4 regions of the Oceanobacillus sp. HCA-5259 genome follow, and region 3 is predicted to be linked to each of the others. Evidence: riboswitches for the same ligand, from Rfam matches in the RefSeq annotation. Region 3 holds a riboswitch; each other region holds the start of a gene.
What was found. A riboswitch is a leader RNA that binds a small molecule or an ion and turns the genes downstream of it on or off. The one in region 3 is predicted to bind cobalamin.

Region 1 (8,608 bases), on a different contig from region 3:
AACGTCTTTTTGATTTTCTATCATTTCACTGATCCGATAAATATCGGAAATGAAGGAACAGACAACACGGATTCCAGCGATATCCATAATATTATGCTTTATCGATTCCGTTGATATAGGAATATTCTTCCGATACATCTTCTTCATGATACTCTCAGGAGATTTAATACGTGTTTTAATATGTTCAATCGGATTGTAGTCGTGGATATGTTGGAATTCCTCCTGGAGGATGGTCAATTTCGTATTCATTTCGGACAAGCCGAACTGGTAAGTCATCATAAATCGGGTTAATTCACTTCTAACCTTTTTTAAGGCTTCCAGGTTATTAATCATATAAAAATTCCTTTCTTTCTAGAATGCACTATAGATGAATATATTTATATTATAGCAGGATTGTTAGAAATAACCCGAATTAAAGATGTTAAAAACAGGAGTGGTAGTTCACTCCTGTTTTACTCCTTCAACTTCCTTTATAAATTTTGCCGGAACTCCTGCAACCACCGCATTTGCCGCAACATCCTTCGTAACAACTGCTCCTGCTGCAATACCTTTCCTTTACTAATGAATATCTTTTTTCTTAAATGTCCCACCTTTCACTTCTGCTACATCATACACAACGACAAAAGCATTTTCGTCAATTTCAGAAATGATTTCCTTCATTTTACTATCCTCTAAGCGATTAATAATACAAGTGATTTCTTTGAATTTTCCATTTGTATAACTGCCTTCAACGAGATTATAAGTTGCCATCCGACCTAAACGGTCACGGATCGTTTCCGCCATTATGTCTGGTTGACTCGTGATGATTTTATATGTTTTAGAACCGCTTAAGCCTTCTTCAACAATGGGAATTACTCTAGATGCAATGTAATATGCAATTGCTGATAAGAAAGCCCCTTGTAAACCAAAAACGAAAGAAACAATCACAAATACAAATAAATTTAAAAATAAGATAAGGTCACTTGTGCCAAATGGTAATTTCCGGGAAAGTAATACTGCTAACATATCAATCCCATCTAGTGCTCCACCATTTCGTAATGCCAGGCCGATACCGAAACCGATGATAATACCACCTACAACGGTTATTAATAATGTATCCCCTTGAACAATAATTGGTATATGGTGCATAATGCTTGTCCCGTATGCGAGAGAGGCGATGCCAAGAACAGAATAAATGGCAAAGCTTTTTCCTATTTGTTTATATCCTAAGTAAATGAATGGGATATTCAATACAGCAAGTAAAATGCCTAGAGGCAAACCGAATAATTGAGAAGCAACGATACTTAAACCTGTCACTCCTCCGTCAGACACGTTGTTAGGGATGAGTACCGACTCTAGTCCATATGCTGTGATAAAAGCTCCAATAACAACTGCCAATGCCCGTAATATCTTTTTTATTTTTGTAATTCTTTGTTGCTTCGCGGCTGTACTCATTTAATTTCCTCTTTCCACAGTTAGATGTTTGATTCTATTTTGTTCGTTTATCAATTCTTTATCCGAAGTAGGTAAAGTGAAATAAAAAGTGATATTCATCACTTTCCCATGAACACCACTTTTTATTCATCTTTCTCCAATACCAGCCCGCAACCATTTCGCTGTCACAGTCCGAGCTTTCAACATTGCTTCCGGTGTTCCTTCAAATATAATCTGACCGCCTTCTTTTCCTCCGCCTGGACCCATCTCAATTACCCAATCACTTGCCGCGATAAAGTCTAGATTGTGTTCAATGATGATAACAGAATTCCCTCTGTTCACAAGCTTCTGGAATACATCAAGAAGTTTATTATTATCTTTCGTATGAAGTCCTAAAGAAGGTTCATCCAATAAATAAATTTGCCCCTCTTTTTGTAAATGGCTTGCCAGTTTCAATCGCTGGACTTCGCCTCCGCTTAGTGAACTTGTCGTCTGTCCTAAGGTTAGATACCCTAACCCGACATCTTTTAACGTATTCACGCGCTTGATGATTTTCGGCATTCTAAAAAAGTCGAGCGCCTCGTCTATCGTTAGCTCTAATATTTCCACGATATTGTTACCTTGGTAGCGGTAAGATAAAGCTTCATCTGAATACCTCGTCCCGCCACACGCTTCACAAGAAATCGTTACTGGATCCGCGAATGCCACGTCAGGCATGACAGCCCCTTTGCCTTTACAAACGGGACAGGCACCTAACGAGTTGAAACTAAACAATCCTGCTGGCTGCCCCGTTTCTTTCGCAAATATGGCACGGATATCATCCATGATCCCCATGTAGGTTGCTAAGGTTGAACGGTTAGAAATGCCGATACTTCCTTGCCCAACCGTAATTGTTTCAGGGTACTGTTCTGTAAATGCTTCCGTCAAAAGAGAACTTTTACCAGAACCGGAGACACCACAGACGGAGACTAACGTATACTTCGGAAGGCTTACGCTTATATTTTTCAAATTATTGTTCGTCGCTTTGTTTATGGTGAAAAATTCATTTTGCTTCCTGGGATTTTGATTGATTTTTATTTTTTCATTTAAACTTGTTGCTGCTCCTGAATTTTCCAACCCTTCCAACTTGCCCTGGTAAATGATTTTTCCACCATGGATCCCAGCTCCTGGTCCCATCTCAATAATTTCATCTGCTGCCTTGATCACCGATACATCATGTTCGATCACGATAACGGAATTATGCTGGGCTTTAATATGGTGCAACATGTTAAGCAACATTTCCACTTCTTCCGGATGAAGCCCTGCGCTCGGCTCATCGAAAATATATGTAATATTGTTGAGACTGCTTCCTAAATGCCGGGCGATTTTTACCCTTTGCGCTTCACCACCAGACAATGTGCCCATTTTTCTTGATAGACTCAAATAGCCTAGCCCCATTTCAACAAGTTGGGTCACATGGGGAATAGCCTGCTGGGCGATTGATTCTCCGAGCGGGTCGGTTATTTTCTGTAATTCTTTTAGAACGTCTGTCAGTTCCAAGTGGTCATACTCCGCGATATTTAAGCCATTGATACGGCTTTCCAACACTTTTGGATTCAGTCCTGACCCTTGGCAGGTTGGACAGAGGGAACGTGTCGACATCGCGAGGACATCATCTTGGGTGATTCCTTTCAATTTGGAAATATCCCTGTTAATGTAAAGCCGTGTAAAACGGGGCAGGATTCCGTCCCAATCATGGGGTTGTGGTCCATGTTTTGTATGAAAGGGTGCATTCACTTTCTCCCCCTCTGGCGGGCCATATAATAACAGTCGACGCTTGTCTTCCGGGTAATCTTTGATTGGTTTATCCGGATCAAATAAACCGCATGTCATCATCCATCTACCTTGCCAGCCAGAAGGAGATAAAGGTTTAAATTTTACTGTGTATTCCCGGAGTGACTTCTCTTCATCCACAATTTTTCTCAAATCTGGTGCAATGACCTCGCCGAAGCCGCTACATTCCGGACAACCGCCGAACGCACTTTGACTAGAAAAGTCTGTCGCAGAGCCAATTGCTGGCTCACCAATCCTAGAGAACAATAAGCGAATCAATGGATGGATATCCATATACGTGCCGACCGTTGAACGTGAATTTCCTCCTGATTGCCGCTGTTCCACGACAACAACCGGGCTTAAATTCTGCATAAGATCAGCTTGGGGACGCTCAAACTTCGGCATTTGATTCCGGACATAGTGAGGATAATTCAATGTCATCTGTCTTCTGCTCTCGGTAGCTAATGTATCAAAGACGACTGAGCTTTTTCCTGAACCGGAAAGGCCTGTGAAAACGATGATCTTCTCTTTTGGCAGATTCAAATCTATATTTTTCAAGTTATTTTCTTTTAATCCTCGTAATATGATTTCATCTTTATTTGCTGACATGTTATCGCCCTCGCTCCTTTAACCGTTAACCAATGCTAATATTATCACACTCTAATAGTATAGGTAAAAAATATGATGAGCAGTATTTTTATAATAAAAAAAGCCCCTGATTCTGATAAGTGCATGAAATTAGGATAACGCTAGATAAGCACTTTTCAGATGCCAATAAAGTCAGGTTAAGTTTTCAATTAGTATTTGAAAATCCCTCTTTTTTAAAAAATGTAAAAGAGATTCCGATGGATTACCAATTAAAAAACGGGGATGATGAATACATCGATGAATTTATCCCAGATACGAAACTCATGAATAGTGATGAAAGGCCAATTTTTCAATCTTTAAAGTTGAGTAATTAGGCTATTTGTATATACTTATAGTGAAAATAAATGATTATATAGGAATTTCTCAATAAACTGGGGGGAAATGAGAATGGAATCTGACATTAGTTTTAGGAAAGCAACCGTAGAGGATTTGGAACGTATCGTCGCCTTGCTTGCGGATGATGTACTTGGTGCTTCTCGGGAGAAGTACGAAAAACCTCTCCCAAATCGTTATCGAGAAGCCTTTTTTGCAATTGATTCAGATCCAAATAATGAATTGATTGTAGCGTGTATTGGCAAGGAGATCATCGGAGTGCAGCAAATCACCTTTACGCCTTCCATCACTTACCAAGGAGGCTGGCGTGCAACGATTGAAGGTGTCAGGATATCTGCTTCCGCACGTGGACAAGGTGTGGGCAAGCTGCTAATTCAATGGGCAATCGAACGAGCAAAAGAACGCGGCTGTCATTTGATCCAGCTTACGACTGATAAAAAAAGAACAGAGGCACGGCGATTCTATGAACAATTAGGATTTAGAGCAACACATGAAGGCATGAAATTGAAACTGTAACAAATCCTGAATCTAGCACTATATAAATGAGAATTTGTTAAAACAAACATTTGATTGATAATATTAGTTAACTATGGATTCACTAACCTTTATCCTTATCAAATTGAGCAGCTATTGCGTGGGCACATTATTTATATCGGCAGCTAGTTGAATTGTTAATGAAGAAAGTCCTTTTCTTTCCCCCCATAGACAAACTCATAATTTTTGCTATACTTAAGTCATAGTTAATACATAGTATCTGGAGAAACTTTTTCTCCCCTTTCAACAACTAAATATGCGAAAAAATAGGTTGATTTTTATTTTAAAATCATGAAAAGGGAAGTCGGTGAAAATCCGGCGCGGTCCCGCCACTGTAAATGCGAGTTCTTCATTCATAAGCCACTGTTTTATTATGGGAAGGCAATGGAGAGCGATGAACATAAGCCAGGAGACCTGCCTATTTTAGCGCCAATTTATAAACCTACGAGGATAGGAGGTGTGGCTGATAGTAGTTATGTATTATGGATTGATCCATGATTGATAACGCTTGCTTTGTTATACATCTCTAAAGGTAGAGATGTTTTTTTATTGGTAAAAATACGTAAGATGGGGGTATACAAATGGTTCGAAATAGTAGATTACAGCAACTGTTTATCGTGGTGATGACTGCCATTCTATTTCTCTCGCAATCTGGATTATTCGGCCTGCAAACCGTAAATGCAGCAAACTTGGAGAATGCTGTCACCATCTCCGCTGTTGATGAAGATGGTTCTGCAGTATTAGACACTATAGCAGTGGAAATTTCAAATGGGGATACTGCCTTTGATGTGATTAGAGAAGTAGATGATCAACTCGAATGGGACAGCTATGACTTTGGCGAGATGATTACGGGTATTGGCGGAGTAGCTGCTGATCCCGAATCGAACTTCTGGTCCTTTTATGTGAATGGTCTATTCCAAGACATGGGAGCAAGTTCAACTGAAGTAACGAACGGGGATAATATTCAATTTATTCTTACAGACCTTGCAGCCGAACCTCAAGTATTTGATGTTGCGGTTTCTGCAGTAGATGCAAATGGGGAGACAGTTATTACAGAGACTACTGTATCCATGCCACAATACACGACTGCCTATGACGCTCTAATTAAAGCTGCTGCAAATCAAAATGTAAAAGTAGATGTGAGCGTTGATTCCGAATACTTAACATTTGTGAATTACTTAGGTGAACCATTAGAAAGAGATTGTGAATACTGGTCGACCTATATGAATGGCGACATGATGCAAGTTGGGTTACTCGGTCATACGGTTAAAGATGGCGACACGCTTGAACTTGTCGTCGATGACTCGTGTGAACCGGAAGAACCGGCTGATGAAGAAGATGAGAAATCAGAAGAGCCACCTGTAAATGAAAAAGATAAGAAAAAAGATAAAGAACAGGTAGTTGCGGATAAAGATTATACAGAAGCCCTCCAAGCTGTAATCAATTATCTCTCGTCCAATCCAGCTGAAATGGACTGGTACGGATTCTCCGCCCTTCACTCTGCTGGTGCTGATGTTTCAAATGACATGGCCGAAGAAGTAGCCGCTTCCATCAATGATGATTACTCAGGGAATGCTACAGAAATTGCAAAAAACATTATTATCTTAACTTCTGCCGGGTATGATGCAACAGATATAAACGGCATCAACTTGATTGAGATGTTACTGAATGAAAAAATGCCATTAAGTAACCAACTCGTTTATAGCTTGCTCGCAATTGATAGTTTCAATTATCCGATCCCAGAAGGTACAGACTGGACACGGGACAGCATCATTGAAGCATTCCTTGAGATGGAGCTGGATGCAGGCGGCTGGTCCTTCTTTGGTGAAAGACCAAGCCCGGATATTACTGGGATGGGCCTGCTTGCTTTAAGCGCTTATGCGGATGATGCGGACGTGAAGGCTGCACTTGACCGAGCAGTTAAAGCTATGAGCAAACAACAAGGGGATAAAGGCGGATACGATGAAGAGTTTAATGGCGGGTATTCAGCGGAATCCGCTGCAATGGTCATTATCGGCCTATCCGCTGTCGGAGTTGACGCAACAAGCGATGCCTTTACAAAATCTGGCGGAAACTTACTAGAACACCTTATCAGCTTCCAAATGGAAGATGGCAGCTTTAAACATTTACCGGAAGATGATGTTTCAAGTGTTTTCGCAATCAACCAAGGGGCATTAGCATTAGTTGCTTATGATCAATTCAAGAATGGTACTGGTCCAGTGTTTAAGTTTGATAAGAAGGAAGATCCGAAAGAGCCTGGCGATGACAAGGATGACGGTGATAACGATGGGGACAATGACAAAAACAATCCATCTGACGATCCGAATAAAGTTATCATAACAAAAGACAACCTGCACCAATATGAAACTGAACATGCTGTCGTAGTAACACCCCATCATGCAGACAAATTAGCTAATTTTACAGTTGCGGTAGAAGCTGAAGCTGCCGACTACCTTGTTCAGGCAGACAAGCCGCTCGTTATTAATAACGGAGATACGATCATCACGATTCCTGTTCCTGTAGTGAAACAATTACGTGAACTTGGTGAAACAATTGAAGTCAATCTCGCTGAACAAAGTGTTAAAGAAGCAATCGGTGCTGTCTATGACTTTACCTTAACCGTGGATGGAACGATTGTTTCCGAGTTTAATCATGATATTATCATTGGCTTGGCAGTTGACGCAGACGCAGTGCAAGGGCTCGATGCTAACCAAATAAAAGCATTCCATTTCAATGAAGAAACGGAAAGCTGGGACGTTTTATCTGGCAGCACTTATGATGCAACAGCCGGATTTGTCACCCTAACAACCGATCACCTTAGCACATTTGGAGTATTTAAACATGATACAGGACAAAAAGATCCTGCCGACGATGATAAAGACGGAGCAACCCCGCCACTGGTAGATAATGACAAAGATAAAAAAGGTAAGAAACTGCCAATGACAGCAACAAATATGTTTAATCTCTTAGCATTAGGATTCATCCTAATCGCAGCCGGTGCTCTATTGTATATTAAGCGCAGAAATAAAGTTACAGAGTAATATTTATCCCGGTGTAACCGTCCGTAAAACTCCCACCTCAAAACTTTAGGGTCTTCGTGAAAGTTTAGGCGGGAGATAACGGACGCTAGCACTCCGATTCGTTCAACTAACAATCAATGAGGATGAAGAAAAACCCCCACTGATTGAAGTTTCACTCTATGGATAATCCGCTGACTACCAGTGGATTATTCTACCCTTTTAAAGAAAGGATGTTTGTTATGAAGCAGGTATTCCGTTTAGCCCTTATCACCTTTTCTATGATTCTACTTGTAGCATGTGGTGGCCAACAAGCAGCCATCCAAGTGGAAAAGATATCAGTTATTCCAACATCGGCAGTCTCTATGGAAACGAAAGAATTAATCAAAGTTCGTTCTAACACTGAAAAAGCTGATGATGAAGATGCAGAGGAGAGTGAAGCATCAGAGGAAAATACCAAGAAAGAAGAGAAAGAAAGTACAGTTGCGGATGCATCCGAGGATACGGACAACGAATCGACAACAACGAAGACGGACGCAAACCAATCAACGAATGAATCTACTAATTCAAATGAGTCAACACCTAATACCAATCAACAAAAGGATTATACCAACCATTCAGCCGGAAACTCCAATAAGCAGTCTGCAAATACGGGTACATCTAAATCGAGCGATAGCAAAAATACTAATACACCTAGTCAGCCTAAGAATGAACAACCTAACTCCAACCCAAAACCGAAAGAAGAAGCAAAACCTGCTCCAAAAAAGACAGCATTCGTATCGGTTGAAAGTCCAGGTGACTTAAACGGACCAAATCTAGCACCGACCGAAGTTGAAATCACGGACGGTGAA
Region 2 (6,520 bases), on a different contig from region 3:
TGGGTCGGAAAACGAGATGAATCCTTTTTCTCAGGTGACTATGCATTCAGAATATCGAAAATACAAATTCCGTGAGCAACATGACAGTATTCCGGACATATAGAAGGTTATCAATCCCTATTGACCAGCTCATTTCGCCTAAGAGGAGCTATCAACGTCAGGATGTTAAGATTCCTAAATACCCCACTTCCCGCTTAAGACTTGCTCGGAAAAATGGTGTAAGACCACGAATAAATGAAATCAATAATAAAAACAATCCCCCAAACCATTGAAATGTTATACATCATTTCATTTGCATAAGGTGATGCCAAGTAATTGTCATCACCAATCCACGAAAGATCAGTCAGGTAATTCATCGCCTGATTGAGATCCTTTATTCCATAGCTCCAGAAAACAATCTGGACGGCTGCGAATATAAGTAAATGGAAAATGGAGCTGTATCGATTGATTTTGGCAATATATTTCGGGTCTTTTTGTCTCCTGATGATTTCTTTATCCCTTTCAGTAAGTAAGTCGATACCGCGCAAATTACCAATCTTCAAGCGCATCCAACGGTCCAACTTCCGGAAATCATTGATGCCAAAAGTGCACGCATACAAAATAAAAATCAAAATAACAATTTGAAACATCGAAATCTCGCCTGTTTCCCGGTAAATAAGGAGAGCAAGCACTCCCTCAACGATAAATAAGCCGAGAAAAGACAGCAGAAAGATAAGACTTAAATTCCGTTTGTTGAAAAAATAGCGGATGACCCCGAATAGAATTAATGAGATAAAGGACAGTATCTCTGCAGCGATAAAAATTTCCCATTGATGTTGGATTAGAAAGGTCATTTGGTGGCTCTCCCCTTTTGGAATTGGTTTAGGTTAATATGAAAAACACTCACTTGTAGTTTTACGGCGGAAGTGAGTGTTTGGTTTCAATGATTGCGCCTATAAATTCTCTTAAAACCATCGGATATGACTAAGTTGTATTTTTAACCTGTCTAGCTTTCTCTTGAATTTCCCCCGTTTATCGGTGATTAGTTGGATTTCAGATTTCAAAGCAATCTTTTCTGCCACGGTTTCGATTGTCAAGTTCTCTGTATTAATCCGTTCCTGGAAAATATCATGCGATAGTCCTGCGATACATCGATTGAAACATGAGGGAAACCCAATATATGAAGGTTGGGATATACAGTCCGTAATAAATCCATGATTCTGTTCAACTAACATTCAGTGGGAGAGGTAAGGATATCCCCACTGAATGAGTTTCACTTTATGGCACGGGTTGCAATATCGGCGGTCCACCTAAAGACGAATCTTTAAGTCTTTTATAAGCAACATAAAAGGAGATCATTGCACCGATAACAAAGAACATGGCTGAAACAAAGGAAAGTTCTTCTAAAGATATTATCTCATTTGAAGAGTTTGTTGATTTTGATTCTTGTGGTGATGACATAATGAGTACACCTCCAAATATCTTTTCCTTCTTTAATGTATTCAAGCGGAGAAAATATTTTACTCTTTTTAAAGGAAGACAGCCTTCAGATAATAACCTACCCGCCGATTGCCTTCCAGCCATGCGAAAAGTATTAATTATAAACTCGTATAAAGATAGGAATAATCATGTTAAAATACTGTTATAGAAAGGTTTTAAAAAAGAGCATTTCTAAGAAAGGAGTTAAAAGGTTATGGATATCCATCTATTCGTCCTAATTTTCACCATCATTTTCATGCTCCACAACCTAGAAGAAATCATGACAATTGAAAAATGGTTCAACAAAACGTATCCAAGAATTCGCAAAAGAATCCCTGCTTTTGTAGAAGAAGAACTCAGGAAATTTGAGACAATGAATGCAGCCAGATTTTCTTTCGTTGTATTTTTACTTTCTATCCCAGTAGCTATTCTGATTGTAATTACAACAATAACTGAGCACTATCTTCTATTTCTCGGGTTAAATCTGTTATTTGCTTTAAATATTTTTACCTATCCCGTACAATCCTTATACTTACGCAGCTATACTCCAGGTCTTTGGACTTCTGTATCACTGATCATTCCTTATTATATTATTCTTTCTTATCATATATCTAATACTGGTTTATTAACATTCAACAATTTATTAGGTGCAGTCGTAATTCTAATCTTGTTTATTCCTATTTTTCTCCTCAGTCATAAAGCAGCAGAAAAATGGAACTAACTCCTCGAGACAAAATTCAACAGTAGCAAATCTTGTCCTTTACTTAGCATCCGACGAATCCAGTTATTCCACTTGTTCTGAGTTTATCGTGGATGGTGGAATTACCGCAATATAATAAAATTTTCACACCAAAAAAACGACAGAGATTATCTAAAAATATTCCCTGTCGCTTTTTATTAGACGAAATGTGCTCTTACTCAATCCCCTCTGCTATTTGCAGAAACAATTCTTTCGGCATTTCAGATTCTTCGCCAATTAATTCAAGAAACACATCTTCATGTTCCCAAGTGAGACACATGAAACCATCATCATCAACCGCCAGATTACCTTCATTACCATTAATAGTGATTGTCTCCGTCTCTTCCCCTTCAAACATTCCATCATAATCCTCTTGTGAAGGATAGATGCTAAATACGAAGCCGTTCCAATCTTCATCCTCATAAATGAGATAGACCATCTCTGACTCATCATCCGAGGAATAATAGGATTCCGTCATTTCATAGCCCTCCGGTACGAATGTAACATCGGGAATCGTATAATCTACATTTTCCTTAATTTCCTCAAGTGACATTTCTTCCTCGAGAAATGCAAAATCTTCTTCCCATTCCTCTTCCGTTACAGCATTTTCTTTTACTTCTTCTGGAATTTCAATTGGCTCAACTTCATTCACATTCGACACCGTAGCTTCCGCTGTAACTTGAATAGATTCACCGTCCATTTCAAATTCCGCCTGAACAGTTTGTGATTGGATCAACATTGACTCTTTATCAACCTTCATTTCGGTCTCAAAACTGTTAATCGTAATGTCGGAAAGGTCTTCTTCCAAGTCAATATCCATCGTCAAATCTCCCATTGATGTATCGAAATATGGTTCGATTAATTCCTCAAATTCTTCTCCCTCACCGGTTAACGCAAGGATATACTGATCCTCTTCCTCCGTCATTTCAAATTGATCAGCAAACGCCTCTAGTTTTTCAAGTTCACCTTCATTTAATTGGTCAAAGCTCTCTAGTCCCATTTCTTCTTCATCCGTAATGAACCATTCACCGAACATGTTCATATACACTTCTTCACCAACGATATATGTCTCCACATCCATAGAAATTCCAGTCATCCCCATCGTCATGTCTAAATAAAGTGTGTCCGGATCATGTGTGACGTCAGCCGTACCTTCAATCGATACAATCATATCCATAATCTCTGTATCGATCTTCATCTCTGTCGTATAACTTTCTAAATCAGCATTCGCTTGAATTGCCTGCTCCAACACTTGGCCTTCTGTTAACGGCTCCTTATCTTCCCCACAAGCGGCAAGCAGTAAGAAGCTTGCCATTATCAATAAGGCAATGGTTTTTCTCATCTCTTTTTCCCCCTTTTACTTATGCAACATCTTTAAAAATAACAATTGAAAAAGTGACCCCTAACTCCTCTCTCATGTAGACATGTATAGGAAAATCCCTTTTGTAAAACTAAAGAATATTATACCCCAATACTTGGTAAATGGGGATAGTTATTTAGATGGATATGAATTTTATTTTTTAGTAAAATGAAACTTAATTACTTGCCACTCGTATGTAAGATATAAATGTATGAATCGGAGGATATTTAATGAAAAAGTATCTTGTCTTTATCATTAGTTTTATTGTAATGTTCACCGTATTCCAGGTACTGTCTGGCATGTTTCTAACATGGATATATACTCCGAATATTAGTTCAGCTTGGAGCATGCGTACTGGTCTCTCCCAGGAAACCGTTATTACAGGCTGCAATTCATTTGGGCTACCATTGTTTACTGCTGCGCTTGCTGCTTCTGTTGCTTATGTGACCTTCGTGAAGTTTGCAAGGCGTAGGAAAGAAAATATTAAATGATGAAAACAAAGGCGCAAGCGCCCTTGCAGGTTAAAAACGCGACGTCCTGTCGCAACACCTGCACTAGCACATCCTGTGCGTCGTAGCAACGTACAAACTGGAGCACTCCGGAATGAGATAAAGGAAACACAACGAACGATAGTGAGTTGATGTTGACTTTCACCACAAGGGTATAAAGGCGACTAAGCCTCACAAAGACCGCTCGGCAAGTCTTCTTTATCGATTGGAGGAGTGTGAAGTTTGATAGTTGCTGGGCGCTGGAGCCGGACGTAGCTAGCCCCGGATACCTAAGTTATCACAGCATTTTTATTTTATAGTTTCATGTATAATGGGAAAGAGGCAGGATTCTTTCTTACCTGCCCTCTGAATACTCCCGTATCTGCATCCGTCGACTTTTCCTTATTTGCGCACTTTGAAACAGACGCTTCTCCTCCTCCGTTTCCGGAATCACGCCACTCACTTTGGTTGGAATTCCTTCACTATTAATTGCAACCATCGTCAGAATTGCAGTAGTCGTCGTTGTTATTTCGCCTGTATCCAAATGCTGGCATTCCACTTTCACATACACTTCCATCGAGGTTCTGCCCGTAGAGACGACGACCGCCTCCAATTTTAATATATCACCCGCCTTAGCAGTTGAGAGAAAATTCACCGTATCGATCGATGCCGTGACGACCACACTCCCGCTATGCTTCATAGCAGCAATCGCCGCTATTTCGTCAATTGATGCTAAAACAGTTCCTCCAAAAATTGTTCCCATATGGTTTGTATCCGGAGGTAAAACAAGCTTCGTCTGAATTGTTCTCGAAATTGTCGCTGGTAATTTTTCTTCCATTTCATAACCTCTTCTCTGTTCTTTGAAGTGACCGCTTAAGAGACTTCGGGAGAGTTTTTAAGGAAATGAAAAAACCCATCAGAACTGATGGGTATAATAAAGATAGCATCCTCAATAAAACAGTAATCTTTTACCGTTAAAAGTCAGAATAAACCTCATTATACCTTCCCAGCTCCCGAAGAAGATAACTTTCATAATAATGGCAGGTCTCCTGACTTATGCTTCATCCTACTCTAATTCCTTCCCGTCCAAGACAGTGGATTTACTTATTTCGTCAGCATTTACAGTTGCGGGTACAGTTCTGGTTTCACACCAGATTCCCTATTAAGTCTCCTTAGACACCATGATTACGGGTCTTATCGTATGTAGTTATTTTCCATAAAAAGCTAAGTATTGTATCAAGCATAGTATAGATTGTTTAAATTAGCAATGTTAATGGAAGTTTATTAAAAACGAAACATAAACATATAGCAAATGTGGAACGTAATAATGAATAATTAGAAATAATCATTACAATATTCGCTAACTTTAAAAGAGGAGTGATCTGTTGAGCGACTGGATTCCAAGACTTATATTGCTCATTGTCGCAGTACCCTTTGTTTGGTATTTTGTTGCATTAAGTAAGAATGTAAGTAAAACAGAGAAAGAGCATGATCGGGATATGTCATATGAGATCAATCCGTTTACAGGATTGAAAATGCCATCAAGTGATTCAAGGAAAGATAAGGAAAAAAGAGAATAAACCGCTTAACAAAATTAGGGGGGAGCGACAAGCACTCCCCCATTACTCTCTTATAACGGCCACATCTCAATATTTTCTGCCATTTCCCAGAACATGTATTCAAATTTACTTGTTTTTACAACAATATCTTCAAGCGCTTGCAACTCTTTTTCAGATTTTCCTGCTGCGTAATCGTTAATGAGCTTCTGGCAGTTTTCGGCAAGCTCGGTGAATCCTTCTGAGGAATACATTTGAATCCAATTACCGTAAAACTCATGCTCTAATGACTCTGGGTTTTTCGCTAATTCTTTTCCAATATAGTTATAGCTCCATGCACAGGCCAGCACAGATGCAATCGCATTCTCTACACCGCCAAGCTGGGAAACATTCAGCATATAACTTGTATAAGCAGTCATCGTTGCTGATGGTTCAGTTTCCTCGAGTTCTTCACTTGTAATACCAAAGCGGGCTGCATATTCCCTGTGTAATTCCATTTCCATGTTCAATGTCCCGTGCAATAGATTCGCAAACATCGTCATCGTATGTAAATCCGGTGACTTTGCGCTCCCGATTGCAAAAACTCTCGAATACTCAATTAAATAGACATAGTCCTGCTTCATATAATGCTTGAACTTTTCCTTATCGAGCGTCCCATCCCCGATTCCCTTTACAAACGGATGCTCCAAGTAAGCTTCCCAAATTGGCTGGACCTTTTTCCACAGACGATCTGTAAACTGTTCACTCATGATTTATTCCTCCCTTTTTGGTATAGAACCTCTCTACACCACAAAGGGTATGTCTCGATTTGCCGAAAGCCTTTCGTTACATGTGTATGAAACACTTTTACCTTTCCCATTAAAAAAGACCGCTCTTTTTATAATGGAAAAAGGCGGTCTGCGCGTAACATGTTGATTTG
Region 3 (8,608 bases):
GCATCGGCTTCGTTCCATGGTTTTCCAGCCTCTTTAATCAGTAAAGCTGTAAATTCACTCTTTCTGCGACGGATAATTGCTGCAGTCCGTATTAAAATATTCGCCCGGTCAATTGCATTCGTATATCTCCAAGTTTGGAAAGCTTGATTCGCTGCTTGCACAGCTTTTTCAGCATGTTCCTGATTCGCCTTGGCAACGTATCCAATTATTTCTTCTTTTTTCCCCGGATTAATAGAAGTGATCTTTTCTTCAGTAAGTACTTTTTCTCCATCTATTAAGAGGTCATAAGTTCCCCCGAGTTTTCTTTCAATTTTTTCTAACTCAGATTCCAATCTTTTGCGATTGCTCTCTATTGAGAAGTCTGTAAATGGTTCGTGCTTATACGGTGTTAACATAGAATCCACTCTCCTTATAAAATTTCGCTTGCTTGTATAAATAGCAAAAATCATGCCAACTATTTAAGTGTTGACTTATCAAGGTTTTAATAAAAAGAGATGCAAAATAAATTTGCGTTATTTTTAAAAAGCGCATAACCGTGCAAAATTATTTTGCTATTACAGTATATTTCCATTAAGCTGATAATAGGGAGGGAACACTTTCATGGGAAATGATGTAATGGATCTGCAAGCACTAAAGCATAGAAATAAACTATATGAACAGTTGCTGGATGAAGTGAATGTTGGTATCCACGTAATTAATAATCAAGGGAAAACAATTATTTATAACAAAAAAATGATGGAAATTGAATCAATGGAAGCAGCTGACGTATTGGATAAGGATGTATTAGAAGTTTTTTCATTTAAGGAAAATCAGCATAGTACACTTGTCCATACATTAACAACCGGGAAAGAAACTAGAGGGATTAAACAAACTTACTTTAATAATATTGGAAAAGAAATCACGACAATTAATGATACTTTTCCAATTATAAAAGATGGAAAGATTACTGAGGCAGTCGAGATAGCAAAAGATATCACTCAATTAGAACAAGTTATTAAGGAAAATGTGTTACAGAGGAAAAACACCAAATTTACATTTGATCAAATTATTGGAGATAGTGAAGAATTTGCTACGGTAATTGAAGATGCAAAACTAGCAACTCGAACAACTTCATCTGTTCTTATTGTTGGCGAAACAGGAACTGGTAAGGAATTATTTGCGCAAAGTATCCATAATGGTAGTGCAAGGTCATCTGCTCCTTTTGTCGCCCAGAATTGTGCAGCAATACCCGAAAGTTTAATGGAGAGTTTATTATTTGGTACAAAGAAAGGGGCCTTCACGGATGCGATAGATTCACCCGGTCTATTTGAACAAGCAGATGGTGGAACTTTGTTACTTGACGAGATTAATTCTTTAGACGCTTCCCTTCAAGCAAAACTCTTGAGAGTGCTGCAAGAAAGAACAGTAAGAAGAATAGGGGATACAAAGGATAAAAAGGTGGACGTTCGTATTATCGCAACGATTAATGAAGACCCGGCCGATATGATTATGGAAAATCGAATAAGGAAAGATTTATTTTATCGTTTGAGTGTCGTAACTTTATTCATCCCCCCCTTGCGTGAAAGAAAAGTAGATATTATGCCTTTAACGACGGAATTTATTAATAAATACAATACACTTTTTCAAATGAATATAAAGAATGTTAGTGCGGAAGCAAAAGAATTACTCTATGAACACGACTGGCCAGGGAATGTAAGAGAGTTAGAGCATACTATTGAAGGTGCGATGAATCTAGTAGTTGAAGAAAAGGAAATTCAAGTTCATCATTTACCCACTCGTTTTCGAAACCATAATAAATATAAGAGAGACAATGATAGAAACAGCAAGGATAGTCCCCCTATAATCGATTTTCATTCGAGAAAGCTGCGAGTTAGAATGGAACAGTTGGAAAAGGAATATATTAAACGAAAACTTTTAGAAAATAACTATAATATAACACAAACTGCAAAGATTCTTGGTATAAGCAGACAGAGCCTTCAATATCGCATAAGGAAATTTAATATTTAAATTTAGCACGTATTAACGGTCTGTAACATTTGAGTAAATTTTCCTTCAGCTAACGGAACCTTTTCGTAAGTTATTAATTGTTGAAAACGGGTATACTCTATGATAGAATTCAATATATAGTGCTTGACAAGGCAATTTAATACTAAATGTAGTATATAAGTAATGGTGACAAGATAACTGTTTAAAAGGGAATCCAGTTAAAAGCTGGAGCTGCCCCCGCAACTGTACGTGTGGACGAATTAGTAAACCACTATATCGCTTGCTGTTAGGTGACGATATGGGAAGGGCTATAGTAGGAAGAAGCACAAGCCAGGAGACCTGCCATAACTTGCAAGTTTTGTTTCTTCGGGGTGTAAGAAAGGTAAAACGATAAGAAGTGTGTATTTTTTTATGCATTTTGTCGTTTTTTCCTGCCGTTCATCCCGAAAATGAACGGTTTTTTTAATGTGTTTACATAAAGGGAGGAAATAAAATGCAAACAATGAGTCAAACTAAAAGTTCTAAAGGGATTGAATTAATTGATGAATGGGCCAAGGGATTAAATATTCAAACCGAAAAATATAAAGAAAAAGTGGAAGGACTCTGGAATTCTGACCAAATGAGGGATGAATTTTATGATGCTCTAATTAACCATGCCCTTGAAAATATAGACGAAGTATCACCAGACTGGACTTATTTTGCTACACGAATTTATTTGCATGAACTCTATCAAAAGGCTGCAGAAAATAGGGGTTATGACGCTTCTCTTTCGTATGGTCCCTTCTACGATTTATTAAAGCAATTGACCGATAAAGGAATTTATTCTACTAATCTTCTTTCAAGCTACACGAAAGGGGAAATTGATTATTTTGGTGAGTCACTTGAACAGGAAAGGGATTTATTATTTACGTACCCTGGCATTTATACATTGGCAACTCGTTATCTTGCAATGGATCATGAAAAGAATATCTATGAATTGCCACAAGAGCGCTGGATGGTTATTGCGATGCATCTTATGCAAGAAGAACCAGCTGAGGGTCGCACGAAGCACGTTCTAGAAGCATACTGGGCGCTGAGTAATTTATATATGACGGTTGCGACACCAACATTGGCTAATGCAGGGAAGAGTCACGGGCAATTGTCGAGTTGTTTTATCGATACGGTAAATGATAGTTTAGAAGGCATTTATGATAGTAATAGCGATGTTGCCCAACTGTCGAAAAATGGCGGTGGAATTGGGGTTTACATGGGTAAAGTCCGAGCGAGGGGCAGTTCAATTAGAGGATTTAAAGGGATGTCTAGTGGGGTTGTACCATGGATTAAACAGTTAAATAACACGGCGGTAAGTGTTGATCAGCTTGGTACTAGAAAAGGTGCAATTTCGGTTTATTTAGATGTATGGCATCGCGATATTGAGGAATTTCTTGATTTGAAGCTAAATAATGGGGACGAAAGATTACGAGCCCATGATATCTACACAGGGGTAAGTATGCCAGACTTATTTATGGAACAAGTGGAGAACAGAGGAGACTGGTATTTATTTGACCCTCATGAAGTTCGTGAGGTGATGGGCTTCTCTCTAGAAGATTTCTACGATGAGAAGAAAGGTGATGGAGAATGGCGCAAGAAATATCAAGCATGCATTAACGCTAATTTAGATTCGAAAAAGAAAGTACCTGCAATTGAAATTATGAAGAGAATCATGCGGTCCCAGCTTGAAACAGGGGCACCATTCATGTTTTACCGAGATGAAGTGAACCGCCGGAATGCGAACTCTCATACTGGGATGATTTATTGCACGAATTTATGTACGGAGATTACGCAAAACCAATCCCCGACAGAGTTTGTCCAGCAATATCTCACGGAAGAAAATGCCGTTGTGAAAAAATACAAGCCTGGTGATTTTGTTGTTTGTAACCTGAGCTCCGTCAACTTAGGAAAGGCTGTACCAGATAATGTATTGGAACGCCTCATCAAAATTCAAGTTCGCATGCTTGATAATGTCATTGATATCAATACGTTGCCATTATTACAAGCAACGCTCACGAACCAAAAGTATAGAGCGATTGGTCTAGGTACATTTGGATTCCACCATCTGCTTGCAAAAGAAGGAATTGAGTGGGAATCAGAGCAAGCTGTAGAATATACCGATGCAATTTATGAAAAAATCGCCTACTTAGCGATTTCTGCATCAGCAGATTTAGCGGAAGAAAAAGGCAGCTATCAAGTATTTGAAGGAAGTAAATGGAGTACAGGAGAGTACTTTGATAACAGAGGGTACGATGATTCCGAAGAGTGGATGGCATTGAAGGAGCGGGTGAAAGAAACCGGAATCCGCAATGGTTATGTAATGGCTGTTGCACCGAATGCGTCTACTTCGATTATTGCCGGCTCTACTGCAGGAATCGACCCAGTGTTTAAACCTTTCTATCATGAAGAGAAGAAAGACTTTAAAATGCCTGTAACGGCACCAGATATGGACCACAATAATTACCATATCTACAGACGTTCCGCTTATATTGTTGACCAGCGCTGGTCGGTGAAACAGAATGCAATGCGCCAGAAACACGTAGACCAAGGGATTTCATTTAACATGTATGTGCCGAACACGATCCGGGCTTCTGTTTTACTAGACTTGCATCTACAGGCTTGGAAGAGCGGACTGAAAACAACTTACTATGTACGCTCTTCTTCTACAGATATTGAAGAATGTGAGTGGTGTCAATAATGGATATGGGAAAGTTTTTACTTTCCCATATCTCTGCCCAAAGGAATCGATGACAAAGGGATTAATCGTACGTTATAAACAGGAGTGAAATAAATGAACATACTCATTGCTTATCATAGTTTTAGTGGCAATACCGAGGAAATAGCGGAGATGATCCAGGATCGATTAAATCATCACGGTTATCAACCTGAATTATATGAAATTGGTATGGGTGCCTATTTTCCTGAGTTAAGTAATTACGATATCGTCATGTTAGGGACGTTTACATGGGATCTGGGTAGTACCCCGGCTGAAGTAAAAGACTTTGTAGCGGATGTCGGCTATAAGCCGGATAATATTGCCGTGTTTGGCTCAGGCGAAACCCAATTTGGCGGGGAAGAGATGTTCTGTCTTGCAGTTACGAAACTAGCTAGATTTTACAATAGTCCATGGGAAGGTTTGAAAATAGAACAGTCCCCAAGGGGAAGCCAGGAGATAAAAGTTTCCAATTGGGTAGATGGAATTGTAGAAAGTGTAAGAAAAGAAAAAGAGCAGAAGAGCTGGGTGACAGTAGGCGTATAGAGTGAGTAAGAATAGAAAATTAAAAGAGGCAGGGAATACAAATATGACTGTAGTTTTAAAAAAAGCTAGAACGTTAGAACCAAAAAACCCTAATAAATCAACAGGGATTTTTGGGGGGAAGTCCAGTGGTATTTTAAATTGGAATGATATTGCATATCCCCATTGGTATCAGATTTACAAAAAGTTACTAGGAAACTACTGGCAAGCGGATGAAATCAATATGTCTTCCGATATTAGGCAGTTTCCCGAGTTGACGAAGGATGAACAGGATGCCTATTTGAAGATTATCGGATTACTGTCTACGTTAGATGCACCACAGACACGGACGGCCTTGTTATTATCTTTATACGCAACCGATCCATCCGTACAATCCATTATGGCTGTAATTTCGCAGCAAGAGGCTGTGCATAATGAGAGCTACTCGTATGTTTTATCATCTGTCGTGTCGTTGGATGAACAGAATAAGTCATTCGAGTTAGGCCGGACAGATCCAGTTCTCCTAAAACGGAACGAACGGATTATCAAAGTTTATAATGAATTTGCAGAGAATCCGACAATCAAAAACATATTAAAAGTCATGGTCTATACTTCTCTGCTGGAGGGAATGTTTTTCTATTCCGGATTTGCCTTCTTTTATAACTTAGCACGAAATAATAAAATGGTAGGAACTAGTACGATGATCAGCTATATTAATCGGGACGAGCTCGAGCACGGAAGATATATTGGCGAATTGTTCCGCGCAACACTAGCTGAGAATCCGGAGTATAATACGGAAGCGTTCAATGAGTGGGTATATGATGCGTTCCGTCATTCGGTGGAACAAGAGATTAATTGGTCCAGATATGTATTAGCTCATGTTGATGGAATTGATTTAGATGAAATGGAAGGCTATATTAAATATCGAGCGAATAAGATGTTACGTATGTTGGGCTTAAGTGAGATATATGATGGTTACTTCGATAATCCGATGAAATGGATTCGCGCATATGTAGATAACTTTGATGGAACGAAGACAGACTTCTTTGAGCAAAAGTCACGTGCCTATACAAAAGTAAGTGATTTGAACGGGTTTGACGACTTATAAAGTGAAACTTCATTCAGTGGGGGTATTACAGACCGTTAATGCGCGATAAAAGAATCGTTTGTTAGATAGGAAAATCCGAACAATCTAGGAGGAACTTCTACCTTAGATTGTTCGGATTTTTGTTATGTTATTCTTAGCATTTGCTTCTCTTTTCTACCATACAAGAAGAAATAAAGCACGGTTGAAGCTAATACTACAAAACCTAAAATACCGTAAAGGGAACTGTAACCTATTAAAGGTATAATGAATCCGAGCAGATAAGGGCCGAACCCAAGCCCTGCATCAAGCGCAATAAAATAGGTTGATGTAGCGAGTCCTAATCGGTGAGGCGGGGTCAGCTTAACTGCGATAGCCTGTGAGCAGGACTGGATATTCCCAAACCCAAGACCAATCAGAAATCCAGACAATAATAGAGTCATCCCGCCACTTGCTGTACTTAGAAGCAGCATTCCAGCTGTAAAAATCACAAAAGCTGGATACATGACATAGTTTGCTCCTTTCAAATCCATTAAGCGGCCAGTGAAAGGGCGTGATAGTAAGATTGCCACAGAGTAGACGAGAAAGAAGAAACTCGCCACTTCAACGAGGTTTTTTTCTGCGGCATAAAAGTTAATATAAGAAAGCACACTCGAATAGCAAAGACCTAGCACGAGAACAATAATTGCAATAGACATCGCCCTTGGTTCGATAAAATTAGAGATTTTAAATCCTTTCTCCTCTAACTCTTCTATTGAAAAGTCTACTTTTGGCACATTGATTAGAAATGCTGTAATTAAACTAATAACCCCCAATAGTAAACAGAAACCAAAAATAATCGAATAGCTCGTGTTTTGACTTAGATAAAGCCCAAAGAATGGACCAATAGCTGCAGCCAAAGTTGCACTCATACTGTAATAGCCGATCCCTTCAGCTTTTCGAGATGCCGGAATCAGGTCAGCAACAATTGTTCCAGCTGCTGTACTCGCTATTCCAAGTGTAAATCCATGCAACAGTCGCACAATTAATAGCGAATAGATACTCGCACTAAAAAGATAAAAAATACTCATAATCGTAAAAAGAATTAGGCCAATAAATAATGTTTTCCGCCGGCCGATCAACTCAATATTTCGCCCAGCTAATAGTCTTCCGATCAGCGTGCCGATAATAAAGATTCCAGTTACGAGCCCAGCAAGGCTTGTGGAAGCTTGATATTCGTTAGAAGCGTAGACCGCCATGATGACAATTAATAAGTAAAAGACCATCGTCAGGAAAAAGTTAATCATGGCAGTAATGATGAAATCCTTTGTCCATAGTTTCGGTTTACTCACGTTCATTATCCTTTCTAATATTCTCTTGTAATTTAGGGAAGATATGATAAGCAGCTAGTTGCTCTTCCTTCGTGATACCTTCCATGACATGATTTTCTAAATCCGTTATTTTTATTCTGCATGTTCGATAAATCTCTTTACCCAAATCCGTTAATTGAATAATCTTCTCTCTTCTGTCTTCACTCGGAATTGGTTTTATAATTTGCATTTCTTCCAAGCGGTGAACTCTCCTTGTGATTGTTGGTTTCTCCACATTATAGTAGTTCGCAATCTCAACTAATGTAGAGGACCCGTTATTATTTAAGTAAAAGATAACTTGCCATAAGGAATAGGAAAGTCCATGATCGCTTAATAGTTCATTCAATTTGCTAATGAGCGGGCGATATAAGCTTAAATAACGCTGAAAGAATCCTTCCAAGTTTTAACCTCCTCCTGCGAAAATTAGTTACCTAGGGTAATAGTTAACGAAGGAAACTATAGAGTATTTTAAAGGAAATGTCAAAAGTAAAAAAGCATAAAAAGACATCCAGGCCATACTCCTGAATGTCTCTTCCTCATTCAATCTCAGCTTTCTCACTATCTGCTAAAGCCATAAAGACAATCATCGCAATCACACAAGCTGTGCCAAGCCATTGAAACGATCCGAATGGCTCTTTCAGCCAAAATACAGTCGTTAAAACTGCGGCGAGCGGCTCTAAGCTACCTATTAAACTCGTTTCCTTTGGTGAAAGACTATGTAAACTCTCGATGAAAAACCAAAAAGCAATCATCGTTCCAAAAATCACGACGAAAAATAAATAAAGATACCCTTCTAGTGGGAGCGCCGCGAAATCCATTTGCCATGGTGGATGGATAAAGCTTAACGTGAAGCCTCCAATGACCATCGCCCAGCCGACAATAACGAGGGAATCGAAATAGGCGAGGAGGGAAGCAGCATATAAT
Region 4 (8,608 bases), on a different contig from region 3:
ATCCGTCGACCAAACATTCGACTGGATATTGTACAAACTTAAAGGATTTGCTAAAAAAGTGTTTTCATTTGAATAGCATAATTTGTGAATTAAGACTGAGAAATAACTATTCTAATATGGATTTACGCCATAAATGGAGGGTTATGCCTCAGTCTTTTTTCTTTATTGCATAAGAAGCTATAAAATATAAATGCTATGGATAACATAGATATCCAGGGCTAGCCACGTCCGATCTGCGCCCAGCAACTAACAGAACTTTTGGTGGGACGAGCAGTGCGCAGTCCCAAACTTCACACTCCTCCAATCGATAAAGAAGATTTGCCGGGCGGTCTTTGTGAGGCTTAGTCGTCCTTATGCCCTTGTGGTGAAAGCGGGCATCAACTCAAAACGAAAGGAGGACCGTTTAAATTCGGGCTAAAGCCCAACTCACGTCTACCCCTAAAGAGGCATGTTTCCTTTATCTCATTACGGTAAAAGGGAAGTTCGATTAAGTACGCTCACGTATGGGGCAACATCGAACTACCTCTCGTCCTGGGAGGCACAGTTTATACGTTGCTGCGACTACTGGATGTGCTAGTGCAAACGCTCTTCGGTGGGACGAGTAATCGCAGTCCCAGGTGTTGCGGAACGAATCGTATTTTTAACCTGCAAGGGCGCTTCCTCCTTTGTTAAAGGCTCTAAATCTTAAGGTGGTTGCTTCGCTATTATGTTCACATGAATCCCGGTATTTATGATATAATAAGGAACATGTAATTCATTGTAGATGTATTTTTTGAAAATTAATTATACAATTGTTAATTCATAACTAAAGGACGTGTGACCATGCTCGATGGGGGATTCGACCTGCTAACGATACTTAGAATAACCGTAGACATAGCTCTCATCTGGTATGTGCTATATAAACTGATGATGCTAGTCCGCGGCACGAAAGCTGTGCAATTACTTAAAGGAATTGCCGTCATCTTGGCAATTTGGCTACTCAGTATTGCATTTAACCTCCAGACGGTTCGTTATTTCTCGAACCAGTTTATCCAATGGGGGATTATAGTTATAATTATTTTATTCCAGCCTGAGCTGAGAAGAGCCTTGGAGCAGCTTGGAAGAGGAAGCTTCCTTACGAGGAGTAATAAATCGAGAGAAGATATGGAAATACAAATTGAGGCAATCGTCCAGTCCACAACTTATATGGCGAAGCGGCGAATTGGCGCGCTCATCTCTATTGAAAAGGAGACTGGAATTGGCGAATATGCGGAGACGGGGATTCCGATTGACGGAGAATTGACCCACCAGCTGTTGACAAATATTTTCACACCGAACACACCGCTCCATGATGGGGCTGTTATTATTAAAAGAGATAAAATTATTGCAGCTGCTTGTTATTTACCGCTGTCAGAGAGTCCATTCATTTCTAAGGAACTGGGAACGAGACACAGAGCTGCAATGGGGATCAGTGAAGTAACAGATGCCCTTACTATTGTCGTTTCAGAGGAAACAGGTGCGATATCTTGCACGATAAATGGCAAGCTGCATCGTGATTTAACGGAAGAAGCTTTAACAGAATTATTAAAAGAACATTTATCCTTGCTTCCAATGACCTCTGAGAAGACGAAAAAACGGAGGGGGAATGAAAATGGATAATTGGTTTCAAAGTAAATGGTTTATTCGTGTATTAGCGCTTGGCTTTGCCATTACTTTATTTATTTTCGTGAATGTAGAATCCAATTCATCCAGCTCTGAATCTTCTATTCCGGGAAGGAATTTACAAACCCAAACACTTGATGATGTTCCAGTGGAAATCGATATTAATTCGGATGATTATGTCGTAAGTGGGGTTCCGGAATATGCAACTGTGACATTAGAAGGTTCTCCCGCAACGATTATGCCTGCTATTTTCAATCGTAATTTTACCGTCTACGTAGACCTACAGGGACTTGGAGAGGGAAATCATACGGTAGAATTGCAGCATACGGTTTCTGATGATATTAGCGTTTATATAGAGCCGAAAACAATCGAGGTATCCATCGAGGAAAGGGCAAGTCAGGAATACCCGATAACGGTGGAATTTTTAAATACCGATCAATTGCCGCCGGGAGTAGAGGTCGGGGGCTATGAATTAGATCAGTCCAGTGTCCAAATTACAACATCCAGAAGAATTATGGAACAAATCGGTGTCGTTAAAATTTATGTCGATGTGGCCGGACAGGAGACTTCGATTTCGAACCGAGAAGTACCGGTGAATGTGTATGATACGCAAGGAAATGAACTGCAAGTTCGCTTGGACCGGGAGACGGTTGTTATATCTGTTGATTTCGTGAGTCCAAGCAAAGTTGTTCCAATTGATATTGAAACAACCGGTGAATTACCAGAGGACTTTTCCTTGTTGTCCATTTCTGCTAATCTGGATGAGGTTGAGATTTTTGCAGTCAGTGACATTCTTGAACAAATTGATTCCATCTCAACGGAAGAAATCGATCTCTCGGAAATTACGGAATCTGGAACGATTGATGTTGGTTTCGATCTCCCGGATGGTGTATATACAGGAAAATTGGAAACAATTGAAGTAACGGTTGAAGTGGAAGAAGCACGGGTTCTAGAAGCCATGGCGATTGAAGAGGAAGAACTTGAGGACGGACTAGCTGTAACGTATGTCGAGCCAAGTAAAGCCGAAATGGATATTACCGTAACAGGAAATGAAACATTCCTTCGAGAGCTGAGTCCTGATGATTTCCGCGTCTTTGTTAATTTGGCAGGGCTTGAACCGGGTGAACATCTTGTGCCAGTTGAAGTGGAATGGGATGAGGTAGAAGATGTGACAGTTACTCCCGAGTTTGAGGAAATCACAGTTGAAATCGAATAGACTTAAGTAAGTGACTTTTAGATGGTTTATTAAAAGGAGAGGTATGAATGAAGAAGTATTTTGGGACCGATGGTGTCCGAGGTGTGGCGAATAAAGATTTAACACCGGAACTTGCCTATAAATTAGGTCGAATCGGCGGATATGTACTAACGAAGGAAAGGGAAAATCCGAAAGTGATCATCGGAAGAGATACACGTATCTCAGGTCATATGCTTGAAGGAGCTTTGCTCGCAGGCTTACTTTCTATCGGTGCAGAAGTCATGCGTCTCGGCGTCATCTCTACTCCAGGAGTGGCTTATTTAACGAAATCAATGAGTGCTGATGCAGGTATTATGATTTCCGCTTCGCACAATCCGGTGGAAGATAACGGAATTAAATTCTTCGGTCCGGATGGTTTTAAGTTGACGGATGAGCAGGAGGCAGAGATTGAAAAGCTTATCGATGAGGATGACGAACTTCCGCGACCGGTCGGAGCAAACATCGGTACAGTGAATGCTTATTTTGAAGGCGGACAAAAGTATATTTCTTTCTTAAAAGATACGATTGATAACGACTTTGACGGCCTTGCAATTGCTATCGACTGTGCACACGGTGCAACATCCAGTCTTGCAACTCATCTGTTTGCGGACCTCGAGGCAGACATTTACACGATTGGCACATCACCGAATGGCTTGAATATTAACGACGGTGTAGGTTCCACTCATCCAGAAGCGGTAAGAGAGCTTGTATTGGAAAAGGGCGCAGATATTGGTCTTGCATTTGACGGAGATGGTGACCGTTTAATTGCAGTCGATGAGAAAGGTAATATCGTTGATGGTGACCAAATCATGTATATTTGTGGAAAATATATGAAGTCAAAAGGCGTACTTCGTGAAGATACAATCGTCTCAACTGTCATGAGTAATATCGGTTTTTATAAAGCGCTTGAAGAGAATGGCATGCATAGTGATAAAACCGATGTAGGCGACCGCTATGTTATGGAGGAAATGCGTAGGGGCGGATTCAACCTTGGCGGAGAACAATCCGGTCATATCATTTTCCTCGATTTTATTACGACAGGTGACGGTATGCTAACTGCATTACAGCTTGTAAATGTTATGAAAGATACAGGGAAACCTTTATCGGAATTAGCTGGAGAGATGCAAGTATTCCCACAAGTTCTGAAAAACGTTAAAGTAACGGATAAGAATGAAGCATTGACCAACCCGCTTATTTTGGAAGAAATTGATGCGGTGGAAAAAGAACTCGGTGAAAATGGCCGTGTGCTCGTCCGTCCATCCGGAACCGAGCCACTTGTCCGTGTGATGGTCGAAGCGGAAACGAAAGAAGCATGTAATAAATATGCCGACCGTGTGGTTTCCGTGATTGAAAATTTACTTGGGTTAGAGTAATTGATTGAAAACTGCTTTCTGTCAAGGGACAAGGGAGCAGTTTTTTTGTGTTTATTTTACTATTGCTATATCCGCGCTTATGAGGAATGTTAATCGCTGTTAATTTCCCTATTCCGTGCTCCATCTCTTTTCAAGGGAAAGTAATCGCAGTTTACTTTCCCAATTCAGCGCTCCATCTCATCTTAAGGGAAACTAATCGGAGTTTATTTTCCCATTCCAGCGCTCCATCTATTCTCAAGGGAAAGTAATCGTCGTTTATTTTCCCATTCCAGCGCTCCATCTCATCTCAAGGGAAACTAATCGGAGTTTATTTTCTCATTCCAGCGTTCCATCTCTTCCCAAGGGAAAGTAATCGCCGTTTATTTTCCCAATCCAGCGCTCTATCTCATCTAAAGGGAAAATAATCGCCGTTTATTTTCCCAATCCAGCGCTCCATCTCCTCCCAAGGGAAAGTAACTGCCGTTTATTTTCCCAATCCAGCGCTCCGTCTCATCTCAAGGGAAAGTAATTGCCGTTTATTTTCCCATCCCAGCGTTCCATCTCCTCTCAAGGGAAAGTAACCGCCGTTTATTTTCCCATTTCAGCGCTCCATCTCCTCCCAAGGGAAAGTAACCGCCGTTTATTTTCCCATCCCAGAGCACCACCTCCTCCCAAGGGAAAGTAACTGCCGTTTATTTTCCCAATCCAGCGCTCCATCTCCTCTCAAGGGAAAGTAATCGCCGTTTATTTTCCCAATCCAGCTCTCTATCTCCTCACAAGGGAAAGCAACCGCAGTTTATTTTCCCTACATCGCATTCCGCTCCTTCGAATGGGAAAACACCCAGAATGCAGTTTGCTGAGGAATGGTAGAATCCTTCTTCCATTCATTCAATATCCTCGATAGAAAAAGTTAAATAAGATATTGATTTGCCTTCTTGCCCGGGCAAGAATAAAAAGATGACTTTCACATGAAAAAGGTGTACGATATGATATAGATTCATTTGATAAAATGAAATGCAATAGAAATAGGTGGATTCGATTGTTGAATTCTTAAAAGGGAAGTTGGTGTAAGTCCAACGCGGTCCCGCCACTGTATGTGCGAACGAGCTGTAAATACCACTGTGCGTTAAATGCATGGGAAGGTGCAGCGGAGTGATGAGCATGAGCCAGGAGACCTGCCTATTCTGTAACGCCAGCACTACGAGGATAGTCAGGTGATGGGTCTATATGGATGTATACCTATTTACTGAAGCATCTTCACACTGTGTGGGATGCTTTTTTTAATGAATTTATTATTGGAGGAATGGAAATGAAAAGATTATGGCAGGGTTTGCTGCTCGCGTTCTTACTTAGTCTGCTAGTTGCTTGCGGACAAGGCGCGACAGACAATGAAGATGCAACTGGAAATACAGGTAAAGATGAAACAACTGAAGAAGAGTCAACGAACGGTGATCATTATCCACTGACACTCACAGATGCAATAGATAATGAAATAACGCTTGAGGAAGAACCGGAGCGGATTGTTTCATTGATCCCGAGCAATACGGAAATTACATTTGCTTTAGGACAAGGGGATAAGGTAGTCGGTGTGTCGGATCATGATAATTATCCGGAAGAAGTACAGGAAATTGAAAAAATTGGCGGCATGGAATTGAATGTGGAACTGATCCTTAGCCTTGACCCGGATATTGTCCTCGCCCATGAATTAGGGGTGAGCAGTGCACAGGAAGCATTCGAACAACTTGAAACTGCAGGTATACCAGTATTCGTCGTTCAAGATGCGCAGGATATTGCGAGCACTTACGAGACGATTGAAACCATTGGACAAGTTATCGGTTCTAAAGAAGAGGCAGAAGAACTGATTGCGGAAATGGAAGCAGAATTTGAAGAGATTCGTGAGCTTACATCCGAGATAGCTGAGGAAGATATACGGACAGTTTTCTTTGAAAATTCCCCTGCACCGGATATTTATACAGCAGGTCAGCATACGTTTATTCATGAGCTGTTGGAAATGATTCATGCTGAAAATGCCGCTGGTGAGCATGAAGGATGGCTCGCGCTTGATCCAGAGGAAATCATTGAACTGAATCCGGATGTCATCATCACTTCCTACGGTGCATATATTGAAAATCCAGAAGAAGAGGTTCTTTCGCGAAATGGTTTTGATGTAGTTGAAGCAGTTACGAATGAAAGAGTTTATGATATTGATGCTGATTTGATTACTCGTTCCGGTCCGAGACTCACAGAAGGGGCAAAAGAATTAGCTGAAGCGGTTTATCCGGAGCTGTTTGATGAAGAGTAATGTAACAAAATATGGAATTTCTTTTACGCTTCTTATTGGAGCGATGCTTTTTGCCATCTCGATTGGCAGTGTATCCGTCCCGATTCTTGATATTGTTAAAGTGATTGGCAGCGAAGCCTTTCGCTTACCCGTTGGTGCTGATGTCGATCCAATGTATGTAAGTATTGTATACGAGATTCGTTTGCCACGAGTACTGTTGGCAGGACTTGTCGGGGCCTCACTCGCAATTGCGGGAGCGGCCTTCCAAGGACTGCTAAGGAATCCGCTCGCGGAACCATATATTCTTGGAGTATCTTCTGGGGCCTCCGTTGGTGCTGTTGCAACATTGTTTTTCGGAATATCACTACCGGTTATCGGGATGTTTACTTTGCCGTTTTTAAGCATTGTAACAGCGTTAGCGACCATTATAATTGTGCTTTACTTTGCACGAAAAATTGACCGGACGATGCGCGTAGAAACGATTATTCTTACGGGAATCATTTTCAGCGCGTTCTTAGGGTCGGTTATTTCATTAATTATCGCTTTAACAGGGGATGAGTTGCAGCAGATTATCGGTTGGCTGCTTGGCAGTGTATCGATGCGAGGCTGGCGCTATGTTGGAATCATTCTCCCTTTCTTTATTCTTGGCTCACTCATTTTATTAATGAATACAAAAGAACTGAATGCGATGTCGCTTGGCGAAGAACGGGCCCAGCATTTAGGCGTTGACGTTGGCAAAAGGAAAATGCTTATTCTTATTGCTGGTTCCATCCTCACAGGTGCAGCGGTTGCCGTATCCGGGACAATTGGCTTTGTCGGTTTAGTTATCCCGCATTTAACTAGAAAGCTATGGGGTTCTGATCATGTCCATTTGTTGCCGTTGTCGATGATTATTGGAGCGAGCTTTCTTATATTGACCGATTTATTATCGCGGACAATTATCTCACCTCAAGTATTGCCTGTCGGAGTGATTACAGCTTTAGTAGGTGCACCGGTATTTGCGATAATATTAATTAAACAACGGAGAAGAAGTTGAGAGGTGAACCATGCTTTTAATTAAAAATGCCTCGGGTGGCTATGATGGTGAAGAGATTGTAAAAAACATTAGTTTTTCCGTAAATGAAGGAGAGTTTTTTGGAATTCTAGGACCAAATGGCAGTGGGAAGACAACTTTAATCAATATGATTAGTGGACTGCTCGATCTGCAACAGGGAAAAATTGAAGTAGCGGGGAGAAACATTGCCGATTACTCTAAGAAAGAATTAGCTAAGAAAATCGCCGTCTTACCCCAACTCACTCCCCAAGTTTTTCCTTATACAGTAAAAGAAATGGTGTCACTTGGTCGTTATGCGCACCATAGCGGCTTGTTCCGATCATGGACAAAAGAAGATGAGGAAATCGTTCAGCGTGTCATGCGGCAAACGAACATCCTTGAATTTGCGGACACCTCGGTGATGGAACATTCTGGAGGAGAACAGCAGAGAATATTCCTGGCCCAAGCTCTCGTGCAGCAACCGAAAGTTCTTCTTTTGGACGAACCAACTAACCATCTTGATTTAGCCTATCAAAAAGAATTGCTTGATTTGCTCAGAAAAAGTGCAAAAGAAAAGGGCCTCACAGTCGTGGCGATTTTGCATGACTTAAACCTTGCGAGCCTTTATTGTGATCGCCTGCTTTTAATGGATGAGGGCGAAGCAAAAGCGTTGGAAAATCCAGATGAAGTGCTTTCTGAGGAACTGATTAACTCGGTGTTCGATACAGAGGTCATTAAGCAGGCCCACTCTAAAATAGCCAAGCCACAGCTGCATTTAATGCCAAGCAAGAAGACGTGGCAGGGAAAAAAACTGTGGTCAATTGATGAAACAAACCTTTCTTTTAGTACAGAGCAAATCGTACTCCATTCAGATCTCCCGCTGAAAACGATATCCTCTGGTATCGTTGGCGCAGGGATTGGCTGGTATAAATACTTTGTCAATCGGCATGTCGATGAGAATTATTATTGTAATGATCACCGGAAGGAAATGCGAGCTTATTTAAAAGGGCGAGGTTTCCCGCCGGCTCAGACGGTTGGAATGATGACGGCAATTGTCTTGGAAGATT

Region 1: it holds a riboswitch for cobalamin, as region 3 does, so the genes downstream of both, WKU33_RS03385 (DUF4430 domain-containing protein) here and WKU33_RS15625 (ribonucleoside-diphosphate reductase subunit alpha) in region 3, are expected to answer to the same signal.
Region 2: it holds a riboswitch for cobalamin, as region 3 does, so the genes downstream of both, WKU33_RS00370 (acyl-CoA thioesterase) here and WKU33_RS15625 (ribonucleoside-diphosphate reductase subunit alpha) in region 3, are expected to answer to the same signal.
Region 4: it holds a riboswitch for cobalamin, as region 3 does, so the genes downstream of both, WKU33_RS13245 (ABC transporter substrate-binding protein) here and WKU33_RS15625 (ribonucleoside-diphosphate reductase subunit alpha) in region 3, are expected to answer to the same signal.

What each region holds. Positions count from the first base shown of each region.
Region 1 is NZ_JBBKBV010000003.1:179,677-188,284, forward strand. Features, by position in the region: gene WKU33_RS03360 (GTP pyrophosphokinase) at 1-333, opposite strand, end outside; gene WKU33_RS03370 (YitT family protein) at 559-1,434, opposite strand; gene WKU33_RS03375 (ATP-binding cassette domain-containing protein) at 1,561-3,834, opposite strand; gene WKU33_RS03380 (GNAT family N-acetyltransferase) at 4,261-4,722, shown strand; cobalamin riboswitch at 4,992-5,176, shown strand; gene WKU33_RS03385 (DUF4430 domain-containing protein) at 5,322-7,781, shown strand; gene WKU33_RS03390 (DUF4430 domain-containing protein) at 8,000-8,608, shown strand, end outside.
Region 2 is NZ_JBBKBV010000001.1:80,229-86,748, reverse strand. Features, by position in the region: gene WKU33_RS00400 (hypothetical protein) at 195-833, opposite strand; gene WKU33_RS00395 (hypothetical protein) at 1,258-1,563, opposite strand; gene WKU33_RS00390 (HXXEE domain-containing protein) at 1,673-2,179, shown strand; partial or broken gene WKU33_RS00385 (SDR family oxidoreductase) at 2,202-2,294, shown strand; gene WKU33_RS00380 (DUF4367 domain-containing protein) at 2,373-3,539, opposite strand; gene WKU33_RS00375 (hypothetical protein) at 3,788-4,048, shown strand; gene WKU33_RS00370 (acyl-CoA thioesterase) at 4,401-4,883, opposite strand; cobalamin riboswitch at 5,068-5,244, opposite strand; gene WKU33_RS00365 (hypothetical protein) at 5,431-5,625, shown strand; gene tenA (thiaminase II) at 5,676-6,350, opposite strand.
Region 3 is NZ_JBBKBV010000036.1:2,981-11,588, reverse strand. Features, by position in the region: gene pruA (L-glutamate gamma-semialdehyde dehydrogenase) at 1-395, opposite strand, end outside; gene WKU33_RS15630 (sigma-54 interaction domain-containing protein) at 601-2,007, shown strand; cobalamin riboswitch at 2,154-2,347, shown strand; gene WKU33_RS15625 (ribonucleoside-diphosphate reductase subunit alpha) at 2,480-4,714, shown strand; gene WKU33_RS15620 (flavodoxin) at 4,808-5,275, shown strand; gene WKU33_RS15615 (ribonucleotide-diphosphate reductase subunit beta) at 5,319-6,359, shown strand; gene WKU33_RS15610 (MFS transporter) at 6,482-7,672, opposite strand; gene WKU33_RS15605 (MarR family winged helix-turn-helix transcriptional regulator) at 7,659-8,084, opposite strand; gene WKU33_RS15600 (EamA family transporter) at 8,221-8,608, opposite strand, start outside.
Region 4 is NZ_JBBKBV010000025.1:27,485-36,092, reverse strand. Features, by position in the region: gene rsiW (anti-sigma-W factor RsiW) at 1-76, shown strand, start outside; gene cdaA (diadenylate cyclase CdaA) at 823-1,638, shown strand; gene WKU33_RS13255 (CdaR family protein) at 1,631-2,857, shown strand; gene glmM (phosphoglucosamine mutase) at 2,905-4,248, shown strand; cobalamin riboswitch at 5,238-5,424, shown strand; gene WKU33_RS13245 (ABC transporter substrate-binding protein) at 5,537-6,529, shown strand; gene WKU33_RS13240 (FecCD family ABC transporter permease) at 6,519-7,544, shown strand; gene WKU33_RS13235 (adenosylcobinamide amidohydrolase) at 7,555-8,608, shown strand, end outside.